2 regions of the Shouchella phoenicis genome follow, and region 1 is predicted to be linked to the other one. Evidence: a T-box and tRNA genes for the amino acid it is inferred to sense, from the RefSeq annotation. Region 1 holds a T-box; the other holds one or more tRNA genes.
The links. The T-box of region 1 lies ahead of metG (methionine--tRNA ligase). A T-box ahead of a tRNA ligase gene usually reads a tRNA of that ligase, here a tRNA-Met.
Positions count from the first base shown of each region.

Region 2: it has a tRNA-Met gene. The T-box ahead of metG (methionine--tRNA ligase) is inferred to sense a tRNA for this amino acid. The anticodon was not compared.

Region 1 is NZ_JBDFMQ010000001.1:681,535-688,689, forward strand. Features, by position in the region: gene ABC361_RS03895 (GNAT family N-acetyltransferase) at 1-159, shown strand, start outside; gene ABC361_RS03900 (aminoglycoside 6-adenylyltransferase) at 164-1,054, shown strand; gene ABC361_RS03905 (MFS transporter) at 1,157-2,374, shown strand; gene ABC361_RS03910 (RidA family protein) at 2,392-2,787, opposite strand; gene ABC361_RS03915 (class I SAM-dependent methyltransferase) at 2,910-3,668, opposite strand; gene metG (methionine--tRNA ligase) at 4,040-5,689, opposite strand; T-box leader at 5,734-5,994, opposite strand; gene ABC361_RS03925 (helix-turn-helix transcriptional regulator) at 6,047-7,012, shown strand; gene ABC361_RS03930 (DinB family protein) at 7,074-7,155, shown strand, end outside.
Region 2 is NZ_JBDFMQ010000001.1:2,389,479-2,396,633, forward strand. Features, by position in the region: gene ABC361_RS12795 (DEAD/DEAH box helicase) at 1-280, shown strand, start outside; gene ABC361_RS12800 (YqhG family protein) at 267-1,067, shown strand; gene ABC361_RS12805 (DUF2759 family protein) at 1,112-1,297, opposite strand; gene ABC361_RS12810 (MBL fold metallo-hydrolase) at 1,424-2,056, shown strand; gene ABC361_RS12815 (DUF2626 domain-containing protein) at 2,107-2,349, opposite strand; gene ABC361_RS12820 (YqzE family protein) at 2,422-2,616, opposite strand; gene comGG (competence type IV pilus minor pilin ComGG) at 2,664-3,026, opposite strand; gene ABC361_RS12830 (ComGF family competence protein) at 3,004-3,447, opposite strand; gene ABC361_RS12835 (hypothetical protein) at 3,431-3,694, opposite strand; gene comGD (competence type IV pilus minor pilin ComGD) at 3,714-4,139, opposite strand; gene comGC (competence type IV pilus major pilin ComGC) at 4,126-4,437, opposite strand; gene yidD (membrane protein insertion efficiency factor YidD) at 4,621-4,860, shown strand; tRNA gene ABC361_RS12855 (tRNA-Leu) at 4,938-5,019, opposite strand; tRNA gene ABC361_RS12860 (tRNA-Ser) at 5,026-5,116, opposite strand; tRNA gene ABC361_RS12865 (tRNA-Ile) at 5,131-5,204, opposite strand; tRNA gene ABC361_RS12870 (tRNA-Gly) at 5,225-5,295, opposite strand; tRNA gene ABC361_RS12875 (tRNA-Gly) at 5,383-5,454, opposite strand; tRNA gene ABC361_RS12880 (tRNA-Gln) at 5,462-5,536, opposite strand; tRNA gene ABC361_RS12885 (tRNA-Met) at 5,542-5,618, opposite strand; tRNA gene ABC361_RS12890 (tRNA-Ser) at 5,711-5,803, opposite strand; tRNA gene ABC361_RS12895 (tRNA-Ala) at 5,812-5,884, opposite strand; gene comGB (competence type IV pilus assembly protein ComGB) at 6,046-7,086, opposite strand; gene ABC361_RS12905 (ATPase, T2SS/T4P/T4SS family) at 7,089-7,155, opposite strand, start outside.

The DNA.
Region 1 (7,155 bases):
TATGCATTAGGCTTTTACCAAAAGCGAGGCTACGTGCTTTACAAACTACATAAAGATGCCGTCAAAAAAGCACGCCTCATTAAACCGGAAATTCCTTTTGTTGCGGAAAATCAAATTCCGATCCGTGATGAAATAGAATGTGTCAAATACATCGTATAAGGGAGTGTCTGCGTTGCGAACGGAAACAGAAATGATGGACCTCATTCTAACAAAAGCGGCAGAAGACGACCGTATTCTGGCAGTCTATATGAATGGATCGAGGACAAACCCTCATGCACCAAAAGACCTTTTTCAAGATTATGACATTGTCTACGTTGTCAGGGAAACGGCACCGTTTGTTACGGATCGCACGTGGGTCGACTATTTTGGTGAGCGACTTATGATTCAAGAACCTGACAAGAATGATGCCGCGGTAGGGAAACCAGTAAATAACCATAAATCGTATACGTATTTAATGCTGTTCACTGACGGAAATCGCATTGATTTACACGTGGAGACGGTAGCTTCTATGCAAGAGGGTTATGAATCAGATTCTTTAACCGTTCCGTTGCTTGATAAAGCGGGTATATTGCCTTCAATTGCGCCAGCGACAGATCAAGATTATCGAGTGAAAAAACCGACGGAAGCTGAATTTTTAAACAGTTGCAATGAGTTTTGGTGGTGTTTGCAAAACGTAGCGAAAGGAATATGGCGTGATGAACTACCTTACGCAAAAGAAATGTTTGAGCAGGTTGTCCGAGTGCCATTAAACGAAATGGTTTCTTGGTGGATTGGACATAAGCATGGTTTTCAAGTAGCTACTGGGAAAATGGGGAAGTATTTTAACGTGTATTTGCCGAAAAACATGTGGCTACAATACGAGCAGACGTATAGCGGGCCTAATGTGAAAGCGTGTTGGACATCCATTTTTGCAGCAACATCTTTGTTTAGTGCTTTAGCGAAGGAATTGGCGAAAGAGTTCCATTTTATGTATCGTCAATTTGATGAAGATAATATGTTGCTGTATTTACGACATGTACAAGGGTTGCCAGCCGACGCTAAAACGATTTTTTGAGCATCTCCCACGAAGTGCTTTTTGTTTTTTGTATTGTTTCGATGAATCGTTAGGGATACAATATTCTAAATACATAGAATAGGGGAGATGGTTTTTGAACCGATGAATTCGAGGTCGAGGGTTGTTGCAATTGCACTTATTACTGCTGTCACGGTTTTAGGCGATTCCATGTTGTTTATAGTTCTCCCTCTTTATTGGGAGGACTTTGGTTTAACGGAAGTGTGGCAAGTTGGTGTACTTTTGGCGATTAATCGTTTTGTACGCTTGCCGATTACACCGCTTGTTGGTTTGTTTTATAAAAAATATGATGTTCGAGTAGGTATTCTACTTGCGGTTTTTTTGGCAGGTCTTAGTACACTGTCGTACGGTTTAGCGAGTGGGTTTGTTGTACTTCTCATTATGCGCATGTGTTGGGGTATTGCGTGGTCATTCATCCGACTCGGTGGCATGCTGACGGTAGTGTCGTCTTCAGAGGATTATAATCGAGGCAAGTTAATGGGTTTATACAACGGACTTTGGGGCTTAGGTGGATTAACGGGAATGTTAGCAGGGGGCTTTTTTATTGATATCTTTTCCATTACGGCTGTGACGACCATTTTTGCAATGGGTTCGTTCCTGCTTCTTCCATTTATCTATCTTTTAATTCCTAAGACAGAAGAGAAAAAAGCCGCACAAGAGGCCGCAAATAAGTTTAAAAACCTTGATTTATCTTTCCTCACTCCATATACGCGCTTAGTCATCGCTACGAGCGCGACGATGGGTTTTATTGTATTAGGCATCTTTGCATCTTCTTTAAGTACACTGATTGGTCAAAGTTACGATGCCCAATGGACGCTTTTTGGAACGATCATTAGTGTTACAGCATTAGCCGGAGCGATTCAAGCCTTTCGCTGGTCATGGGAGCCATTTATTGCGCCCTTATTCGGACGAATGGTTGATCGGACAGATAGTAAGCATGTACTCATTCTCATTCCGCTATCTGTTAGTATCATTACGTTTTGGTTATTAGGATATGTAGACGTGATTGTTCCTTTGCTTATCGTTATTTTTGTTTTTCAGTTAGCTTCAACGATGTTTGTCACGGTTACAGATACGTTAGCTGCTGGAGCTGCGGCTAAAACCGATTCTGTAAAAATGATGACCCTCCATACCATTATGGTCGATTTAGGCGCTGCATTTGGACCATTGCTGTCATTCTTAATTTTGTTTTGGTTTGATCTAAACATGGTCTTTTATGTGTCGAGTATGATTATGAGCGTTCTAGCTGTTGCATGGTTAATTTACGGTATAAAACAGAAGAAACCCATGAGTAGAGCTTGATACTCATGGGTTTTTTATTATTCATGTATTGGTTGCGCAGCCCAAGCGTCGATTTCTACTTTAAAGGGGGGAGCAGCCAAAGCAACAACATACATCATGGTGGTACAAGGGAGATGTTCGCCTAGAAATTGGTTTATGACTTCACGTCGAGACTCGCTATTAAATTCGCCTACTAAATAAAAGACGAGTTTCGTTAAATCTTCTACGCCCATGCTCGCTTCTTCTAGATTCAACTTAACATTTTCTAATGCTAGTTTAAGCTGATCGATAGGTTCTTCAGGTACGGAACCGTCTAAAGCCATTCCTAATTGCCCTGATAACGTTAACCACCTACATGGTTCCGCGATTTCCACTTGATGGACGTACGGTGCAACTGGTGGATGGACAGTTTGAGGGTTTCGGTTAATCTTCATCGTCTTTATTCTCCTTACATGTTGTAAATTGAGCACGAACCTTAGTCTTTTTTGACAGTTTATTTCCTGGGGAATAAAAAGTATGTCAATTGGTGGAATCTAATCTGTATCTTGTTCTCAGATTAAGTTCTGGTAGCCTTAATTAAAAATCGATGTTGAGTGAAGTCGATATAGCCGCATTGTTCGATTCTCTCATGAATCTTCCTCAGAGAATGCTCATACGTTTGAACAGAGAAATCAGGTACTTGCCAAGGGATGGCGTGTAAATAGTAAATAACGGCACCGACATCATAAAAACGTTGTGTCCCAACATGTTCTTGGGCGTCATCGATTTCTAGAGAGGTTTTTGAGAACATGTTTAATGCCGAGCTTAAATTCCAGCCGGAATACGTTTGATCGATATCAGCGCCTAAGGCTGCGTTTAAATCACGACAATCTAAGCCACCAACTTGTTGTGTTAAAAACGTTCCGCCTTTTTTCAATAGACGAGCTAGTTCCTTCACACAGAAAGAATCATGTTGATTTAAGATTAAATCAAACGTGTTCGTTGGTAAGGGGATGTGGCGATCGTCTTCGAAAGAGACAACATGAACACCAAGTGGCTTTAAGCGGTTTCGAGCAATTTCTAGATTCGGTGCATATCCTTCTGTTGCGTAAACGATTTTTGGGAAGGGCTGTAATCGTGAAAAAAACTCCCCTCCGCCAGTCCCCATATCAAGAACGGCTTCTGAATCTTTAATCATTGAAAGTGCTAGCGAACCATAGGACCACGGCAATAAACTACTGCCAAACCGTCCTAATTTAGAAAGGTGGGAAAAATCCCAGCCAGAAAAAAATTGATTCTGTTCCGATACATAGTAGTCAAATAAATGATTTGTCATCGTTTCTCTTCCTCCATTCATCATTTTTAGTAAGACAAGCTTGATGAAGAAGGAGGTCCGCGAATAAAAGATGCATTGTGTTATAAAGGATGATAGAAGGTTGGCAACGTGGTCAACTCCTTAATTTGGTTATTAGTAGTATTTCAAATGAGAAAGACAATTGTCAATTTTAATTCAGAATTTTTTTATTTTAATGTTTACTTGAGTTGGAAAAAGAGAATAGATACTGAAAAAGTAAGGAGGCATAAAAATGGATTCTCTTACCCTCTGGTTAATTGTGTTAGCCATTATTGTCTTCTTTTCATTAGGAATGATGGCTTATACATCAGTAAAGAAATAATGAAAGGGACATTCTCTTAAGCACCTAAAAATCAATTTTCTTTTTTAGTAGCTAAATGATTCAAACGCTCAATTTCTTCATCAATGACTCGGACGTCGATACGCTCATATAGTGGGTGGAATTGTTTTATAGGCAACGCCGATGGTTCAATTGATTCCCAAGTAAATGAGTCAAGGTGCAGTAATTCTTTGAGTGCATGACTAGAGAAAGGCAGAAATGGGTGTAGAAGCTGAGCATAGTTCACAATCATGTACAAACACTGGTATAACGTATAAGCGCATGCGTCAGCGTTCTGTTTCATTTGTGCCCAAGGTTTCTGCTCGTCAAAATATTTGTTAGCAGAACGAATTGAAACAAAGATACCCTCAAGCGCTGTTTTCATATGGCCTTTTTCAATCGACGATCCTACCGATAAATAAAGTTGGTTTATCTTTTCTCTCAGTAAGGGATCAACCGGCTGTTTTGGTAACACGCCACCAAATGATTTTAGAATAAATTTCACTGTACGTTGAACAAAATTGCCGTATGCTCCTAGTAATTCGCTATTGTGACTGTAAACAAATTCACGCCAAGAGAAATCGCCATCTCGTTGTTCAGGCGCGTTAACAGTTAGGTAGTAGCGAATGGTATCAGCATGAAAACGTTGAAGAAGATCAGGTATCCATACGGCCCAATTTTTGCTCGTTGAAATTTTTTGGCGCTCAATTGTCACATATTCATTTGATAGAATATAGGTCGGTAGACTAGAATTCTTTCTTAATCCCATTAAAATTGCCGGCCATATTAATGTATGAAAAGGAATATTATCCTTTCCGTGAACATAGTAAGAGCGGGTGTCATTCTTCCAAAATGTACCGTAATCTTTTCCAGTTAACTTGCTCCATTGTTTGCTGGCAGTATAGTAGCCTGCAACTGCTTCAATCCAAACATAGATTTTCTTATTGTTGAAGCCTTCTAGTGGGACAGGTACGCCGTAATCAAGGTCTCGCGTTGCCGCTCGATCTTGCAACCCTTCATCTAAATAACGTTCTGTTAACGTAATAGCATTTTCTCTCCATAAATTTTGAGCTTTTGCTTGGTGCACATAAGCTCGTAACTGGTTTTGGAAGTGAGACAGAGTGAAGTCGTATTGTTCGGTGTTTTTAACTCCTGGTTGTTGAAGACAGATCTTACAACGTCTGTTATCTAAAATAGTCGGATCAAGCAATGTCGCACAATGATCACATTGATCGCCTCTAGCATCCAGTCCGCATGTTGGACAAGTGCCTTCCACATAACGATCTGGCAAAAACTGCTTGCAGTGGTAACAATAGACTTGTTTAACCCATCGCTTAGTTAGATGGCCATTTTCAAATAATTGTACGAACATTTCTTGAACGGTTTGATGATGATCTTCAAGATCCGTTCTTGTATAAAGGTCATAACTAAAGCCTAAATCTGTAAAATTCTGTTTAAACTCTTCGTGATAGCGATCGGCAATCGTTTTTGGGAAAGTCTCTTCTTGACGGGCACGAACCATAATCGGTGTCCCGTTACAGTCGCTACCAGAAACGTAAAGCACGTGTTCCCCTTTTTGGCGATAATATCTCGCTAGTATATCTCCAGAAAGTAAACTGGCGATATGACCAACATGTAGTGAACCATTTGCATAAGGCCATGCACCACCAATAAATATTGCCATTATTTATCCCTCCTAAAAATAAAAAAACTCGCCCTCAGAATTTATCTAAGGACGAGTGTTATACCCGTGTTACCACCTTTGTTTACTCGTTACTCACATAACAAGCCTCAACAAGTACGGAACGTCAAAATGTTCGTATACCCAGGCATTTGTAACGAGTGACTACGCTCGTCACCACCTAACAGCTTGCTCGGTGGTGCTGCTCAGAGACCATGTTCAACCAATTGTTCTTTGCTTCTTTTCAGCAACCGAAGCTCTCTGTATAAAAACGTTGATTGGTTTACTTTCCTCATCATCGCGTTTTGTGTATATGGTTTCTTATCATAGCACGAAGTAAGATAAAAGCAAGGAGATCTTTTGAAGAAAAAGGGTGAAGGGATGTCAAAGTCAGCACGGTTGATCGAAATGATGCTTTACATCAATGAACGGACGAAATTTACGGCGACGGAATTATCCGATCATTTTCAAGTTTCGTATCGGACGATCTTAAGAGATTTAGAAGAATTGAGTACGTTAGGTGTTCCTTTCTATTCTGAAGTTGGACACGGAGGGGGATACTATCGAATCTCTGAACAAATGCTCCCACCGTTATTTCTAAAAGAAACGGAGGCAGTGGCACTTTATTTTTCCTTTCAATCGTTAGCGTATTTTCCGACTCTCCCATTTAAGACGGAAACGGATTATGCACTCAAAAAATTAAAACAACATTTCTCTAAAGAAGCGCGAGAAACCATTGAAAAGATGAGTGGAAGAATTGTCTTTTGGAGTCCATCACGTCACCATCAGGCGAATTACCTAGAAGAACTCTTACATGCCTCAACCAACAGGGTGCCAATTCGAATTACGTATCAGAAAGAAGATACGCAAATGGAACGAGAGATTCAGCCGATTGGTCTTTATAGTTCCTATGGATTCTGGTACTGCCCAGCTTATTGCTTTGAGAGAAAAACCATTCGATTGTTTCGTGCTGATCGTATAACCGCCGTTAAAAAAGGGCAAGAAAAAGCCGTAGCCCTACCATATGAGTCGGTTCTTGATTGGCTACACCAAGCGGAGGAAGAATGTGAACATCCCCTTTCTTTCATTGTGGATTTAACACGAACAGGTGTCAGGAAAGCGCAATCGATGATGGACTTGGAGAGATTTATTCATGTAGGAGCGAATGGAGAAGCTCAACTTCAAGCAACTGTACCGCTTAAGGAAGTTCGATATTTTACTGAAATGATTTGGAATTTAGGTTCGGAGGCGACAATCAAAGAACCGCAAGAAGCGATTGATTTTATACAAGAGAAATTGCAAAAGATATGGTCAAATTATCAGTAAGGTGACAGCTCTTGTCACATTAACCATTTATACTTGAAAGGAAAGAAAGGAGTCGTTCAATATGGAGGCAGTCCAATCGATAAAAGAAACAGCGTTACACGAGCTTGAAGTAGGTATTCGTTCAATTGAAGGGTTACTTAAAA
Region 2 (7,155 bases), 1.7 Mb from region 1:
AATTTACAATTTTGCCGTTCAAGAAACCATTGAACAAAAGATTCTCGACTTGCTGTACGATAAAATTCATTTGTTTGAATCGGTCATCGGACAGTTAGACGACATCCTTGCAAAAATTGAACTTGCAGATTTAGATGAACATGTAAATAACATTATTGAACAATCGTCTTCAGACGGTGAAATGAAAATTAAATTTGATCATCTCGCGGCTGTTATCAATGAAGCACAAGAGGAACTAAAGTCAGAAAATGAGGAGAAAGAAGATCATGAATCAGCTTGATATTCACCAGTATTTAAAACGTTATTTTCTTGCTCACGAAAGTTCAATCGTTGAAGAGTCCCCTGCTCATTTAACCGTTAAGCTGTCGATTAAGCTAGATAAAGCGTTAATGAACCGCCCGTTTTATTGGCATTATCAAGAAAAAATTGGTTCCGAACCTAATCCAATGACGGTAACACTCATCACTGACCAAAATCGCAGTCCAGAAGATTTGCAAGGTGAAGTCATCCACTTTGGCTCCCCTCGCTTGTCACAGATCTTTGATTCAGCAAATGAACTTGGTTCTTTCATTCGTATGTATGAATCCGCACCAAATTTGACAACTGGCTCGCACCCGCTACACCCTTGGTTAGCCGTTAACGCAAACATCTCTTTCCAATGCGATCGAAAGAAAGATGTTTTGCTATCACTTGGGTTAAATTTAATTAATGGTCAAATTGTTCCGCAATTCTTTGATAAAGTTGATCGATTAACGCTGACGCCTAAAATACCAGACTACTGCTTCACCCTCTCTCCTCTGGTTAAATTGGAATCGGGGTTAAAGCGACTTCAAAAAGTAATGACAACGTACATTGAGAATGAACCGACACATTGGGCAGCAGCTGCACATACACGTTGGGCGAATGATGAACAACTATTAGAATCATTTTACGAAGGAACCGACGACAAACCAGAAAGCTACTTCGCTGAAAAAGATGCGTTAAAAGAACGATACGAACCACATATACATGTATCCATTGTCAATGGCGGCATTTTTTATTTACATCAACAAATGTTTCAATCATAAAAAAGAAGCAAGCTGCATTGGCAGCTTGCTTCTTTTAGATCCCGCTATTCGAGCGGAACACCTCCACCGTGAACGAGGTAACTATAAATCGTCGCAATGGAGAAGAACCCAAATACAAGTACAGAAACTCCACTAAATCCTAATGCAAAGAAGTTCTTTCTTTTTAAACTTACAATTGCACCTGCGAAAGAAAAAATTGCGACTAATAATGCCATAACTGCAAAAACCATGAGCTTTTCCTCCAGTATGTATTTGATCTTATTGTACTCGTTTTCATTGCGTTTGTCGAGCGCTCTTCTTTTCTATTAGAGAGGGCTATGATACACTTTAACTCACAAGAAAAGGAGGTAGACCCTATGTTTAAACAAATTCCTTTAGGACCCATTCAAACAAATGCGTATGTCCTTTATAACGATAAAAAAGAGGCTGTTATCTTTGATCCTGGTGGTGACGGAGAAGCCTTTATTAACTGGTTAAACAATGAGGAATTAAACCCGCTCGCCATCCTGTTGACACATGCTCATTTTGATCATATTGGCGCTGTTGATGAACTAAGAACAGCCTTTAATATTCCTGTCTATTTACATACAGAGGAACACAATTGGCTTGGCGATCCATCTTTAAATGGTTCTTCTCGCTTAACAGGCAGAGCGTTAACAACTGCAAAACCTGCTGACTATGATCTTGAAGATGAAACAGAACTAACAATTGGCCCTTTTACGTTTTCATTGCTTCATACACCAGGTCATTCTCCAGGAAGTGTCTCGTTTTACTACAAAGAAGAAGCCATCGTATTTTCTGGCGATGTGTTATTTCAACAAGGAATCGGTCGAACAGACCTTCATGGCGGAGACCATGCTCAATTACTATCGTCCATCCATAAAAAAATACTCCCTTTACCAGAAGATACCACCGTTGCATCTGGTCACGGCCCATTGACAACCATTGGTCAAGAAATGGACCATAATCCTTTTCTAACAGGTTATTAAAAGAAACCGCTGCTTACAAATGTTAAGCGGCGGTTTATTGTATGTATATACTAGTGGCCAAAGCTTGGTACATTAATAAATAAAGCGTAGTACGTAAACCCTACAAAAAATACAGTACAATAGCCAGCAAAAATATACACATATACACGTTCAGACAGCTTTAGGTAGCCAAGCGCAATTAAAATAAACGTTTGAGCAAAGAACAGGAGTGACATATTATACATATTTCCAATATAAAATAAAACTGCAAAAATTCCTGTCCAAAAACCTAGGCCTCGATACATGCGATCCATCATGTCTACCCCTCCTTATCTTAGACGGCTGTCCTCTTCATTATATACGAGAAGATGAATTCTTGTAAATGCTTACTTATGCCGTTCATTCTTTCTTTGTCGTTTAAATACGGAGAGTGCAAACGGGATGATTCCAAAAGCCCAATGGGAAAGTGGTTCTTGCTCGCTTTTCTTTTCCGCGCGTTTACGATGACGTTCAGATTTTGGTTCATCAATTTTTTTTACTGCTTCTTGCGTTGCAAATTTAAGTAAATCTTGAAAAGACATCCTGTCACCTCTTGCTACCAGTCTTCCCAAATTCAATTTGTTTTATCCTACAATCCTTCTTTATATGAACTGATTTCACCAGATTTTTCTAACGTAACTGTCGCAGTTCTTTTTTTTCCATTTTCAAGAACAGCTGTCAGTTTAATTAATTTCTCGTCTTGTTGAATCGTTTGTACGCTCACCTCTCCGATTTCAACCGATATGTGAATGGTGTCTTTGTCATCATCTAATGCTTGTTGCAAACCAAGATGCAATAAGTTTTCAAGCTGCATATACTCATGTTGTTGGATCATATAAGCATGTTCACGTTGATATTGATTCATTTGCCATAATAAAAAGATCGTTAACAGAAGAAGAAAAAAGAGGGTTGGTAGAAAAACCAGCCCTTCATCTGACTGTTTGATAAACATGCACCCACTCTTTCATTGATACAATCAATTTCTTGTACGTTTTGCCACTATCCATTGTTAGGCTACATGTATAGTAAACGTCTTTCCTTGAGCATGAAAAGGAGTCTACACCTTCTAATACGACGACATGACCTTTCTTGTCTCTAAACCGTTGAATCCTTGTTTCTAGCCTCATTTGATAGGAAATAACCGTATCGCCTATAAATAATTCTAATTCATTGTCTTTCCACCTGATTGCATCTGCACCTTTTGCATCTTGAGAAACGTGATTAAAAAAGCGAATCGCATCGTCATTACCAGAGGTTTCAGAAGTTGTGACAACAAGGAAGATATTTGGCAAAACGAGCACAACTAGGCTTAATAAACTCAATCCAATTAACTGTTCGAGATACGTAAACCCTGTATCATTTTTCCAATACATAAACACATACTGCTTTATTTCGCTTTAAATGACTATCTTGACACTTCCTATACAACAGATCATCTCCTATTTGTTCCCACGCATCATGGGAACCGGAATGATAAGAAAGACGACTTTTCTCTAAATCGTACAAGAGTGAGAGTTCTTGATCGATTGCTCGCCTTTCTTCCATGAGCCAAATGCAAGCAGGTAGTAAACTTAAACTCATGAGGCTAATTAATAGAAAGGCACCTATTGCATCTACCAATATAAAGCCCTCATCACGACTACTGTTGGCGATAAACGATATGCCCCTTTCCAATTTGGATTGTAAAACGTACATGATGATGATGAGTTCTCACATCCCATGATCCAGACTTACGAGGATGACCATTTGCTAAAAATGAAACCTCTTGAAGGGCAAGAGATACTGGCTCTATTTTTAAAGGGGTCGGATACTGGACACGAGATTTTTCTTGTTGTTCGACATAGACAATAAGCGTATTGTCCTCAAATTGGACAGACGTCACTTTTCCTTCAGTCATGGCAACATGTTGGGCATACAAAAGATCATTTTTTAACTGCTCGATCGTTTGTTGTTCGATTTTTTTATCTTGTGATTGAAAATAAAGGATTGGAAGAAGAAGAAAAACGGATATAAGAAGAAGGGTGAAGAGGAGCTCTATAAGCGAAAAGCCTTCATTCGTTTTCAATAAGAACTTGCTTTCCATTTAAAACTAATTTCTTGCCTGAAGCACATGTGATTTGATCCACATAGCCTTCAGATACGAGCACATCGAGTGAGGCAGGAATTTTTCCGTGTTCGACTTCATAAGCACCAACTTGAGTTTGCACAAGTTTCTTTGTCGCATCACAGCTTTTGCCACCTGCCATATCCGTGTTTTTACTCATATTAGGGAGTGCAATAAGCAATAAAACGGAGATAATCATTAACACAACGAGCATTTCAATTAACGTGAAGCCATCATCTTTCTTTAAGCGCTTTATCATATATCACCTCATAAAAACAGATTGAATGTTCCTGAACCTCCTTTCTTTATGTGTCTCTTCTTTATTTGACAAATCCTTACAAACTCCTGCTAAATTTGACTAGTTTTTGAAATTTCTTGGCTCTTTTTTTCTCATCAATCTTTTTGGTATAATAGAGGGAATATGGATGAAAGGATATTGACTGTGAAATCAATCTTATTAGGCATCATACGTTTTTATCGTAAATACATTTCCTCTGTACTCCCACCAAGATGTCGCTTTTATCCGACTTGCTCTCAGTATGGTCTAACAGCGATTGAACAGCATGGAGCGATAAAAGGGAGTTATTTAACCATTAAACGCATTTTAAAGTGTCATCCCTTTCACCCAGGTGGCTTTGACCACGTGCCAGAGGGAAAAAAGAAAGAACACACGCATCAATAATGGAGTTTTATTAATATCATAGCTGGATGCAAAAAAACAATGGAGAAAATCTCCATTGTTTTAACATATTCGCTTTATGCGGGTGAAGGGACTTGAACCCCCACGTCATAAGACACTAGATCCTAAGTCTAGCGCGTCTGCCAATTCCGCCACACCCGCGATTTCTGGCGGAGAAGGAGGGATTTGAACCCTCGCGCCGCTTACACGACCTACACCCTTAGCAGGGGCGCCCCTTCAGCCACTTGGGTACTTCTCCGTAATATATAGGGATGGGCCTGAGTGGACTCGAACCACCGACCTCACGCTTATCAGGCGTGCGCTCTAACCAGCTGAGCTACAGGCCCCTTTTTTCACAAAATAAAAAAGCGGGTGATGAGAATCGAACTCACATCATCAGCTTGGAAGGCTGAGGTTTTACCACTAAACTACACCCGCATGGTAAAAAATAAAATCTTATCAACATATTCATCTAAAACGATATGAACTAATTATAACATTTAACTCTCTTTATTTCAACTAAAGAGCGGAAGACGAGATTCGAACTCGCGACCCCCACCTTGGCAAGGTGGTGTTCTACCACTGAACTACTTCCGCATATAAATGGCTGGGCTACCTGGGATCGAACCAGGGAATGACGGAATCAAAATCCGTTGCCTTACCGCTTGGCTATAGCCCAAAGTTTGGTTGCGGGGGGCGGATTTGAACCACCGACCTTCGGGTTATGAGCCCGACGAGCTACCAGACTGCTCCACCCCGCGTCGTTATAAAGTATTCAGATGATGCTTATTCAATGATGTCCAACATCTTCCTCTTCTCGTCTTTCAGAGAAGTAATTGCTGAAGAGTAAATATGGCGGAGGAAGAGGGATTCGAACCCCCGCGGGCTTTGACACCCCTGTCGGTTTTCAAGACCGATCCCTTCAGCCGAACTTGGGTATTCCTCCGTATAAAGTGGAGCCTAGCGGGATCGAACCGCTGACCTCCTGCGTGCAAAGCAGGCGCTCTCCCAGCTGAGCTAAGGCCCCATGAATTTGTTTATGTATGTCGTCAAAAGCGATTACCTCAGCGACATTTAATAATATATCATAGCTTTTATAAAAGCACAAGTGTTTTTATAAACTTTTTTTCTGGAAAAATCATTTATGGTCTTATTCTACCGATTAATTTGATCTCATGCAAGTTCTGCTTACATGAGATCAAACATTTCATACATAGGAAGCATAATCATTAAAAATAAGAAAAAGATAAAACACCCTATAAAAAGAAACAAAATCGGCTGAATCATTTGCAACAACTTCTCCAACCTTCGATCTAACTCTTCAATAATCCATTCGCTAAAAAATTGTAAATCTAGCGCTAGTTTAGCCGTTCGACTACCGTTCTCGACCACGATTGGAAGTTCACTTAAATAATAAGGTTGATGTCGAAGATATGAAGCTAAACTATCGCCTTGCTTTAAACTCTGATTCATTTTTTGAGCTTCATCTTTAAAAAAAGGCAAATACGATTGCTTTTCAAAAATATTTAAAGCTTCATGAATGGACATCCCTGTTTGCAGCAATTTCCCAAGCTGTAGAGAGAAATAAAATGTAATCACTTGCTTCATAACTGTTTGCGAAAGTTTCCACTTTAATAAAATGTGAACTTTTTCATGAGGGGTTAAATGTTTGATATAACGTTTGCTGCTCACGTATCCAATACACGCTATAAGCAAGAAGGCGATGCATACATAAGGAAGACTTTCTAGGAAAGAGAAGAAAACATGAATGAAACGCGGTGGGGATTGATTTAACGTAGAAAAAAGAGCTTGAAAATGCGGGACGATATAAAGATTTAAAATGAGCAAAGCCATTCCTACACCAAATGCTAATACGAGAGGGTATCGTAATAGTTTTTGCAGCTGCATTGTCGTTTTAAGCCTTTTTTCATAAAGTTTAGCTGCTTCCATTAACCCGTCAGCCACTTGCCCTTGTTCTTCATAAAAAAAGATATACGATTGAACATCACTTGGTAACGCTAACGTTTGTAAACTTTTTGAGAGTGGCTGACCCATGGTAAGTTGTTGTTTAATTAAATGAATGATTTCTTTCCAAGCCTCATTGACCTGTACCGATAAAAAGGATAATGCTTGATCTACACTATAGCCACTTTGCAACAATTCACCTAGTCTCTTAATAAACGAAATTTCGGCTTGTTTGTTTCGTTTTGTAAGCACTGAACGAAACATCGTTACTCCACCCTACTAAGACGAATGCATGCTTCGTCGTCAAGAATTCCTACCGCCCATGCTTTTGCA